Regions from separate parts of the Pseudomonas tolaasii NCPPB 2192 genome, predicted to be linked through region 3. Evidence: predicted binding sites of a transcription regulator. Region 3 holds the regulator's gene; each other region holds the start of a gene.

Region 1 (3,278 bases), 640 kb from region 3:
GTCGTTGGAGTCCATCACGCGCTCGTCGTTGAGCTCGTTGCGCTCCAGGGTGCCGGATTGACGCAGGAGTTTGTCTACCAGGGTGGTTTTACCATGGTCAACGTGAGCAATGATGGCGATGTTACGTAGATTTTCGATCACTTGTGTATCTCGATCAGAGGATTCGGTGTGCTGACAGGTCGTGGCAGCGATTAACAGTAGAGTCAGGCCTTGCCGTTACAGCTTGACGGCAGAGTCGGGGGGCCGGTGACGCAGGCCACAGGCAAACAGCCCCGGGCTCTTAGCTCGGTCGATAAACGCGCACATTGGCATGCCCCTCACTGAGCAAATGGTGGGCATGCAGGCGACTCATCACGCCTTTGTCGCAATACAGCAGGTACTGACGGCTGTTATCCAGTTCCTTGAAACGCGCGTTCAGTGCGTAGAACGGCAGCGTTTGCACGTCGATGCCAGGAATCTCCAGCGGCTCATCCTCGGCGGCATCCGGGTGACGGATGTCGACGACGATCTGGCCGGCCAGGGCTTCGCTGACTTCTTCGATTTTCACGTCCTGGCCCAATTCGTCGATCACGCGGTCGATTGGCACCATTTTGGCGTTCTCGAGCGCACGCTCCAGAACCGCCATGTCGAATTCTTTCTCTTCATGCTCCACGCGGTGACGCTTGGCGTGGGTCTTGGGATTCACCGAGATGACCCCGCAGTACTCAGGCATGTGCTTGGCAAAGTCGGCGGTGCCGATTTCTTCTGCCAGGTCGATGATGTCCTGCTTGTGGCTGGCGATCAGCGGGCGCAGCACCAGCTTCTCGGTCACGCAGTCGATCAGCGACAGGTTCGGCAGGGTCTGGCTGGACACCTGGGAAATCGCTTCACCGGTCACCAGCGCATCGATGTGCAACTGGTCGGCGATCCGGGACGCGGCGCGCAACATCATACGCTTCAATACCACGCCCATATGACTGTTATCGACTTTGCCGAGAATTTCGCCGAGCACTTCTTCAAACGGTACGCTGACAAATAGCACGCGTTGGGAGCTGCCGTATTTCTTCCAGATGAAGTGCGCAACTTCCATCACGCCCAATTCGTGTGCACGTCCGCCCAGGTTAAAGAAGCAGAAGTGGCTCATCAGGCCGCGGCGCATGATCTGGTAGGCCGCAACGGTGGAATCGAAACCGCCGGACATCAATACCAGGGTCTGTTCCAGTGCACCCAACGGGTAGCCGCCGATGCTGTTGTGCTGGCTGTGGATCACAAACAACCGTTGGTCGCGAATTTCGATCCGAACTTCAATTTCCGGCGTTTTCAACGAAATTCCGGCGGCGCCGCACTCGCGACGCAGCTTGCTGCCGACGTATTTTTCGACATCCATGGAGCTGAACGGGTGCTTGCCGGCGCGCTTGCAGCGCACCGAAAAAATCTTGCCGGTGAGCGAATCACCGTAGTGCTGCTTGCACTTCTCGGTGATGTCGTCGAAGTCGCCCAGCGGGTACTCATCCACCTGCAGGAAATGCGCGATGCCCGGCATGCAGCTCAGGCGCTCGGTCATGTCCTTCAAGGCTTTGGCGTCGGTAATACGGGTTTCCAGCTCGAGGTTGTCCCACACGCCGTTCACCACCACAGCCGGGTCCAGGTCACGGAGCACGGCACGGATGTTCTTGGCCAATTGACGGATGAAACGCGTCCGTACCGGTCGGCTTTTGATGGTGATCTCGGGGAAGACTTTTACGATTAATTTCATGGAAACAGCGCGCGCCGGGCCTGCTGAAAAAGGGGGGCGCGGATTATAGCGGAAATCGCTCAAGGTTTAACCAGTTAATATGCACCAAGCTTTCGACGCACCAAAACGGGTCATTTGCGCAAATAAACGCTACATTGCAGTGCGCTTTTTATTCCGCTTCAGCGGATTGCACCTTTATAGGGGCCATTTTGAGGCAAAAAGGCCATGTTGGCGCACTGGCATGCAATTTGCTCTCTTGTGAGGCAGGTTGCCTTGGTCGAGTATTCGCGCCGGCATCACCCACATTCTAAGGGCTAACTCCACTACCCCAGCCCGAAGCCACCCGGAGGACACCATGTCGAAGTCGGTTCAACTCATCAAAGATCATGACGTTAAATGGATTGATCTGCGCTTCACGGACACTAAAGGTACTCAGCACCACGTGACCATGCCGGCTCGCGACGCGCTGGAAGACGACTTCTTCGAAGTCGGCAAGATGTTCGACGGTTCCTCCATCTCTGGCTGGAAAGGCATCGAAGCCTCCGACATGATCCTGCTGCCGGACGACGACTCTGCCGTTCTGGACCCGTTCACCGAAGAGCCGACCCTGATTCTGGTCTGCGACATCATCGAACCTTCGACCATGCAAGGCTACGATCGCGACCCGCGCGCCATCGCCCACCGTGCCGAGGAATACCTGAAGACCACCGGTATCGGTGACACCGTTTTCTGCGGTCCTGAGCCTGAGTTCTTCATCTTCGACGAAGTGAAGTTCAAGTCCGACATCTCCGGCTCGATGTTCAAGATCTTCTCCGAGCAAGGCTCATGGATGTCCGACCAAGACATCGAAGGCGGCAACAAAGGCCACCGTCCAGGCGTCAAAGGCGGCTACTTCCCAGTACCTCCGTTCGACCACGACCACGAAATCCGTACCTCCATGTGCAACGCGCTGGAAGAAATGGGCCAGGTCGTTGAAGTTCACCACCACGAAGTGGCAACTGCTGGCCAGAACGAAATCGGCGTCAAGTTCAACACCCTGGTGAAGAAAGCTGACGAAGTTCAAACCCTGAAATACGTTGTCCACAACGTTGCTGACGCCTACGGCCGCACCGCGACCTTCATGCCGAAGCCACTGTACGGCGATAACGGTTCGGGTATGCACGTTCACATGTCCATCGCCAAAGATGGCAAGAACACCTTCGCCGGCGAAGGTTATGCCGGCCTGTCGGAAACTGCCCTGTTCTTCATCGGCGGTATCATCAAGCACGGTAAGGCCCTGAACGGCTTCACCAACCCGGCAACCAACTCCTACAAGCGTCTGGTACCAGGCTTCGAAGCACCGGTCATGCTGGCCTACTCGGCTCGTAACCGTTCCGCTTCGATCCGCATTCCTTACGTCAACAGCCCACGCGGCCGTCGTATCGAAGCACGTTTCCCGGACCCGGCTGCCAACCCATACCTGGCTTTCGCAGCACTGCTGATGGCGGGTCTGGACGGTATTCAGAACAAGATCCACCCTGGCGACGCCGCCGACAAAAACTTGTACGACCTGCCGCCTGAAGAG
Region 2 (3,278 bases), 4.0 Mb from region 3:
CACGCGGAGAAATAAGCGCAGCCGGTCCGGTGCCTCCGGCCTTGAGTGGAACGTTTGCCAACCCCTCAAGGTCCAGATAGATGTGAGCCCACACACGGGCTTTATCGAGGAGGCACCGATGCAAACGTGGCAAATTACCTTCGTTGATGATCACGGCGTCAAGTCCGTGGAGCAGTTCACCTGCGAACAAAAGCCCAGCCTCGAAGACGCTGCGCACATGATTCGCAACAAGCTGGTGCCCGTTGCGGCCGAGCTTGACCTCAATGACCTGGAAGGCCGCAAGCCCGAACCTACGGTCAAGATCCTCAAAGACCAGAACAGCATTCAAATCCTCGACATCTCTCCCGCCGCCTGAACAATCCCTGACTGCCATTCAAACCCCTCTGGTGGAGGTGATAGCTTCGCGCTACTCTGCAAGTGAGATCAGCGAATGAATCGCTAAGGTCTGGTCTTGTCAGCTACATGCTTGTTCTCCCTCGGTGATGTTGTTGCCGTAGCCCCACGCCAGCAGGGCGTGGGCTTCGGGATGCACGGAAAGTCTATCCATCAATTTGAGGAGCACTTTTCATGAGCACAGCCTATCAAGAAGACATCAGCACCAACGTTCTGCGCCGCATGAAAGAAGGCGGCTTCGATTTCTCGCGTTTCCACCCCATCGAGTTTTACGCCATTTTCCCGGATGAGGAACGTGCGCGCAGGGCTGCGGGCCGGTTTCGTGGGGAGTCCCTGAATGCCCAGGTCAGCGCGCGGGATGATGGCGCCTGGTATCTGGAATTGAGCAAAATCATGTCTGCCACCTACGACGGCATAGGAGATTTCGAGCAAGACTTTGGGGCGGTGGTCGAGCCGCTGGGCGGGATCATCGAAGGGTGGGGCGTCAAGCAGGAGGTGCGTGGGTTACCCATGTAGCGTGAAGTCATGAGTTACGCAGCGAATCGGCTGACCTTGGGGTCGGCCGATTTTGTTTGTGCTGTGGGAAAAGTATTCGGAACTTGCAGCACTTTTTTCTGCACCAAAAAAAAGCCACCCAAAGAGGGTGGCCTAAAGGGAAGAGCGGAGCGCTGAAGTTGTAGGACGAGTCCTGTTCAGCAGATGGTTGCGATTATCCGCAGGCGCGGCCCGGCAGTGAAATCAACTCTGACTATGCTGTCGATAGTCAAAACCCGCATTGTGATGAAGCGCGGGACGGGACGGCGCGCATTCTGCGCACCAGGACGGTGCGAGCAAATGTTCGTGGTTATTCAACTCACTGATTCTTAAGTGTTTATGCCGATGGCACGGGCCTTGCGATCGTTTTTTGCGATTGCTTATGCGCCCGGGTGACAAGGAGTACGGCATGACCCGCACTTATTACGACGAAATGTACGACGGGGCAGGGCAGGTTCGCCCCCATTACCGCGAGTTCGCCCGCTGGCTGGCGCACACCCCCGCCGAACTGCTGGCACAGCGCCGGCGCGAAGCCGATTTGCTGTTTCATCGCGCCGGTATCACCTTCACCCTGTATGGCGACGAGCAGGGCACCGAACGCCTGATTCCTTTCGACACGATCCCGCGCAGCATTCCGGCGAGCGAGTGGCAGATCGTCGAGCGCGGCTGCATCCAGCGGGTCAAGGCGCTGAACCTGTTTCTCGCCGACCTGTACCACGAGCAACGCATCATCAAGGCCGGAATCATTCCCGCTGAACAGGTGCTGGCCAACGATCAGTACCAGTTGGCGATGCAGGGGCTGGACCTGCACCGTGATTTGTATTCCCACATCTCGGGCGTCGATCTCGTACGCGATGGTGACGGCACGTACTACGTGCTTGAAGACAACTTGCGTACGCCCAGCGGCGTCAGCTACATGCTCGAAGACCGCAAGATGATGATGCGCCTGTTCCCCGAACTGTTCGCCGCCCAGCGCATCGCGCCCATCGACCACTACCCCAACCTGTTGCTCGACACCCTGAAAAGTTCTAGTCCGCTGGATAACCCCAGCGTGGTGGTGCTGACCCCGGGGCGCTTTAACAGTGCGTTCTTCGAGCACGCCTTTCTCGCGCGGGAAATGGGCGTGGAGCTGGTAGAAGGTGCTGACCTGTTCGTACGTGACGACCGCGTGTTCATGCGCACCACCGACGGCCCCAAGGCAGTGGATGTGATCTACCGCCGCCTCGACGACGCCTTCCTCGACCCGCTGGCGTTCAAGCCGGAGTCCATGCTCGGCGTGCCCGGCCTGCTCGCGGCTTACCGCTCGGGCAATGTCGTGCTGGCCAATGCCATCGGCACCGGGGTGGCGGATGACAAGTCGGTGTACCCCTTCGTCACCGAGATGATCCGTTTTTACCTGGATGAAGAGCCGATTCTGAAGAACGTTCCTACGTTTCAATGCCGTAAGCCCGATGAACTGTCCCACGTGCTGGCCAACCTTCCAGAGCTGGTCGTGAAAGAAACCCAAGGCTCCGGCGGTTACGGGATGCTCGTGGGGCCTGCGTCCACGAAGGCGCAAATCGAAGCCTTCCGTGAGCGCATCAAAGCCAAGCCCCACGCCTATATCGCCCAGCCGACCCTGTGCTTATCCACCTGCCCGACCTTTGTCGAAAACGGCATAGCGCCGCGCCACATCGACCTGCGCCCCTTCGTGTTGTCCGGCAAGGAAACCCGCGTGGTACCCGGTGGCTTGACCCGTGTAGCCCTGCGTGAAGGTTCGTTGGTGGTGAACTCGTCCCAGGGCGGCGGCACCAAAGACACCTGGGTGGTTGAGGACTGATGCCATGCTGAGTAGAACTGCCTCGGATTTGTATTGGATGTCGCGCTATCTGGAGCGCGCGGAAAACCTCGCGCGCATGCTCGATGTCAGCTACTCGCTGTCGCTGATGCCCCAGGACGGGCGCGGCGACGGCCTGCACGAATTGGCCATGCCGCTGCTGATCACCGGCACGCTGGAGGATTATCACGCGCGCCATGGCGAGTTGGACGCCGAACGCCTGTTGCACTTTTTCGCACTGGACGCCGCCAACCCGGCGAGCATCTACAGTTGCCTCGGCGCCGCGCGAGCCAGCGCCCATGCCGTGCGTGGGCGAATTACCGCCGATATGTGGGAAAACATCAACGCTACCTGGCTGGATATTCGCGATATCGCCCGTCAAGGGCTCAGCCGCTATGGCATGAGCCGCTTCTGTGAGTGGGTCAAGGAGCGCTCGCACCTGTTTCGGGGTGCCACCTACGGCACCATCATGCGTAACGATGCGTTTCGCTTTATTCGCCTGGGCACCTTTATCGAGCGTGCCGACAACACCCTG
Region 3 (3,278 bases):
GCTTTTACCCGAGCCGGAACGGCCGCTGACGATGATCAAACGCATGATTACTGCCCGTTTTGTTCATCCAGGACTACCTGATAGAGCGCCTCGTTGCTTTTGGCGCTGCGCAGTTTGTCGCGTACTTCCTTGCGGTCGAGCATGCTGGCGATCTGCCGAAGCAGTTCCAGGTGTGCATCGGTGGCAGCTTGCGGGACCAGCAGAACAAAGAGCAGGTCGACCGGAGCACCGTCGATGGCGTCAAAATCGATAGGAGCGTCCAGGTGGAGCAGGGCGCTCACCGGGGATTCACAGCCTTGCAGGCGGCAGTGAGGAATGGCTATGCCGTTGCCAAAACCGGTAGAACCGAGTTTTTCACGGGCAATAAGCGCTTCGTACACAGCTTGCGTGTCCAGTTCGGGCACTTCACGGCCGATCAGGTTGGCAATTTGTTCGAGGGCGCGCTTTTTACTGCCGCCCGGCACGTTCACAAGGGAACGGCCGGGGGTCAGGATGGTTTCAAGTCGGATCATGGGGGGAGAGTTAACGACCTGTACCTTGCATCAGGTGCAGATTCTTTTCCTTATGCTTTATGAGTTGGCGGTCCAGCTTGTCGTAGAGCGAGTCAATCGCAGCGTACATGTCTTCATGCTCCGCATTGGCGACGAGCTTCGCATTCGGTACGTGCAGGGTGGCCTCGATTTTCTGCTTGAGCTTGTCGACCTCCATGATGACCTGCACGTTGGTGATCTTGTCAAAATGCCCCGCAAGCTTGTTCAGCTTGCTCTCGGTGTATTCACGCAGGGGCTTGGTTACTTCCAGTTGGTGTCCACTGATGTTGACTTGCATACAGCTTCTCCTTCGTTGCCAGTGCATAAAGCGGTGGGCAGAAATACCCACCACTGGAACGCTATGGCCCGCCCGTCACATCAAACGCTTGCGCTCGCTGGAAGGCGCGATCCCGAGGGACTCGCGGTACTTGGCGACGGTTCGACGGGCGACCTGAATGCCTTGTGCCTCCAGTAAACCAGCGATCTTACTGTCACTCAATGGCTTTTTCTGATTTTCCGCGGCAACCAGTTTTTTGATGATCGCGCGGATCGCCGTGGACGAGCATTCGCCGCCTTCGGAGGTGCTGACATGGCTGGAGAAAAAGTATTTCAACTCATAAATACCCCGTGGGGTATGCATGAATTTCTGGGTGGTGACCCGGGAAATCGTCGATTCGTGCATGCCAACGGCTTCGGCAATATCGTGCAAAACCAGCGGTTTCATCGCTTCGTCGCCATATTCCAGGAAGCCGCGCTGGTGCTCGACAATTTGGGTGGCGACTTTCATCAGGGTTTCGTTGCGGCTTTGCAGGCTCTTGATGAACCAGCGCGCTTCCTGCAACTGGTTGCGCATGAAGGTGTTGTCGGCGCTGGTGTCGGCACGGCGTACAAAACCTGCGTATTGCGGGTTGACGCGCAGGCGCGGCACCGACTCCTGATTCAGCTCCACGAGCCAGCGCTCGTTGTCCTTGCGGACGATCACGTCAGGAACGACGTATTCCGCCTCGCTGGATTCGATCTGCGAGCCCGGGCGCGGGTTGAGGCTCTGCACCAGCTCGATCACCTGGCGCAGGTCGTCTTCCTTGAGCTTCATGCGGCGCATCAACTGGCTGTAGTCGCGGCTGCCCAGCAGGTCGATGTAGTCGGTGACCAGGCGCTGGGCTTCGGCGAGCCAAGGGGTTTTGGCGGGCAACTGGCGCAATTGCAGCAACAGGCATTCGCTGAGGGTGCGGGCGCCTATGCCGGCAGGCTCGAATTGCTGGATGCGGTGCAGAACAGCTTCGATTTCGTCCAGCTCAATGTCCAGTTCCGGGTCGAACGCCTCAAGAATTTCTTCGAGCGTCTCGTCCAGGTAACCCTGATTGTTGATGCAGTCGATCAAGGTGACGGCAATCAGGCGGTCGGTGTCGGACATCGGCGCCAGGTTCAATTGCCACAGCAAATGACTCTGCAGGCTCTCGCCGGCGGACGTGCGGGTGGTGAAATCCCACTCATCGTCATCATTGCTTGGCAGGCTGCTGGCGCTGGTCTGGTAAACGTCTTCCCAGGCAGTATCGACCGGAAGCTCGTTGGGAATGCGTTCGTTCCATTCACCTTCCTCGAGGTTATCCACCGTTGGGGCGGTTTCCTGGTAGGAGGGTTCTTGCACGTCGGAGTTGGGTTTTTGCTCGATGTTATCGGCCAGCGGGTCTGCATTGTCGAAGTCGTCGCCTTCTTCCTGGCGTTCGAGCATCGGATTGGACTCCAGGGCCTCCTGGATTTCCTGTTGCAGGTCCAGGGTCGACAATTGGAGCAGGCGGATGGCCTGTTGCAGCTGCGGTGTCATCGTCAGCTGCTGGCCCATTCTCAGGACTAGCGATGGTTTCATGGCAGGGGCTTAACACCTTATTCGCCGGCGCAATGCGCCATCCACGACAGGGCGCGTGAGCGCCAAACATAAGCAAATTATATGCCTGATATCGGGGGCTTTGCCTAGAGCGCGGTAACAATAAAAAAGTAGAGGTTTTTATTGACTCGCGCGCGCTTTGGCGGCCTGCCGTGACACCGTGCTGCTTACAGGCGGAACTCGTGGCCCAGGTACACTTCCTTGACCAGTTCATTGGCCAGGATGGTGGCTGAGTCGCCTTCGGCGATCAGTTGACCGTCGTTGACGATATAGGCGGTTTCACAGATATCCAGGGTCTCGCGGACGTTGTGGTCCGTGATCAGCACGCCGATGCCCTTGGCCTTGAGGTGGTGGATGATCTGCTTGATATCGCCCACCGAGATCGGGTCGACGCCGGCAAAGGGTTCATCCAGCAGGATGAACTTGGGCGCGGTGGCCAGTGCACGGGCGATTTCCACACGGCGGCGCTCACCCCCCGACAAGCTCATGCCGAGGTTGTCGCGGATGTGGTTGATGTGGAATTCCTGCAGCAGGCTTTCCAGCTCCTTGCGACGGCCGTCACGGTCGAGTTCCTTGCGGGTTTCAAGGATCGCCATGATGTTGTCGGACACCGACAGTTTGCGGAAGATCGACGCTTCCTGTGGGAGATAGCCGATACCGGCGCGGGCGCGGCCGTGCATGGGTTGGTGGCTGACGTCCAGGTCGTCGATCAGGACGCGGCCCTGATCGGCCTGAACCAGCCCGACGATCATGTAGAAGCACGTGGTCTTGCCGGCGCCGTTAGGGCCGAGCAGGCCGACGATCTGGCCGCTGTCGATCGACAGGCTGACGTCGCGCACGACCTGACGGCTTTTATAGGCCTT

What was found. The regulator sigma-54, encoded in region 3, starts transcription at its own class of promoters, with help from an activator protein. The targets are predictions, from matches to a motif close to ANTGGCATNNANNTTGCTNT.
Region 1: the regulator sigma-54 is predicted to act here: its motif matches at 1,950-1,969, upstream of glnA (glutamate--ammonia ligase).
Region 2: the regulator sigma-54 is predicted to act here: its motif matches at 1,272-1,291, upstream of ATI14_RS29985 (circularly permuted type 2 ATP-grasp protein).

Annotation. Positions count from the first base shown of each region.
Region 1 covers NZ_PHHD01000001.1:1,892,321-1,895,598, reverse strand. The annotation lists gene typA (translational GTPase TypA) at 1-141, opposite strand, end outside; gene thiI (tRNA uracil 4-sulfurtransferase ThiI) at 281-1,735, opposite strand; gene glnA (glutamate--ammonia ligase) at 2,070-3,278, shown strand, end outside.
Region 2 covers NZ_PHHD01000001.1:6,555,923-6,559,200, reverse strand. The annotation lists gene ATI14_RS30000 (START domain-containing protein) at 1-15, shown strand, start outside; gene ATI14_RS29995 (hypothetical protein) at 119-355, shown strand; gene ATI14_RS29990 (ribonuclease E inhibitor RraB) at 568-909, shown strand; gene ATI14_RS29985 (circularly permuted type 2 ATP-grasp protein) at 1,337-2,746, shown strand; gene ATI14_RS29980 (alpha-E domain-containing protein) at 2,751-3,278, shown strand, end outside.
Region 3 covers NZ_PHHD01000001.1:2,535,957-2,539,234, forward strand. The annotation lists gene rapZ (RNase adapter RapZ) at 1-45, opposite strand, end outside; gene ptsN (PTS IIA-like nitrogen regulatory protein PtsN) at 48-512, opposite strand; gene hpf (ribosome hibernation-promoting factor, HPF/YfiA family) at 523-828, opposite strand; gene ATI14_RS11735 (RNA polymerase factor sigma-54) at 904-2,397, opposite strand; gene lptB (LPS export ABC transporter ATP-binding protein) at 2,583-3,278, opposite strand, start outside.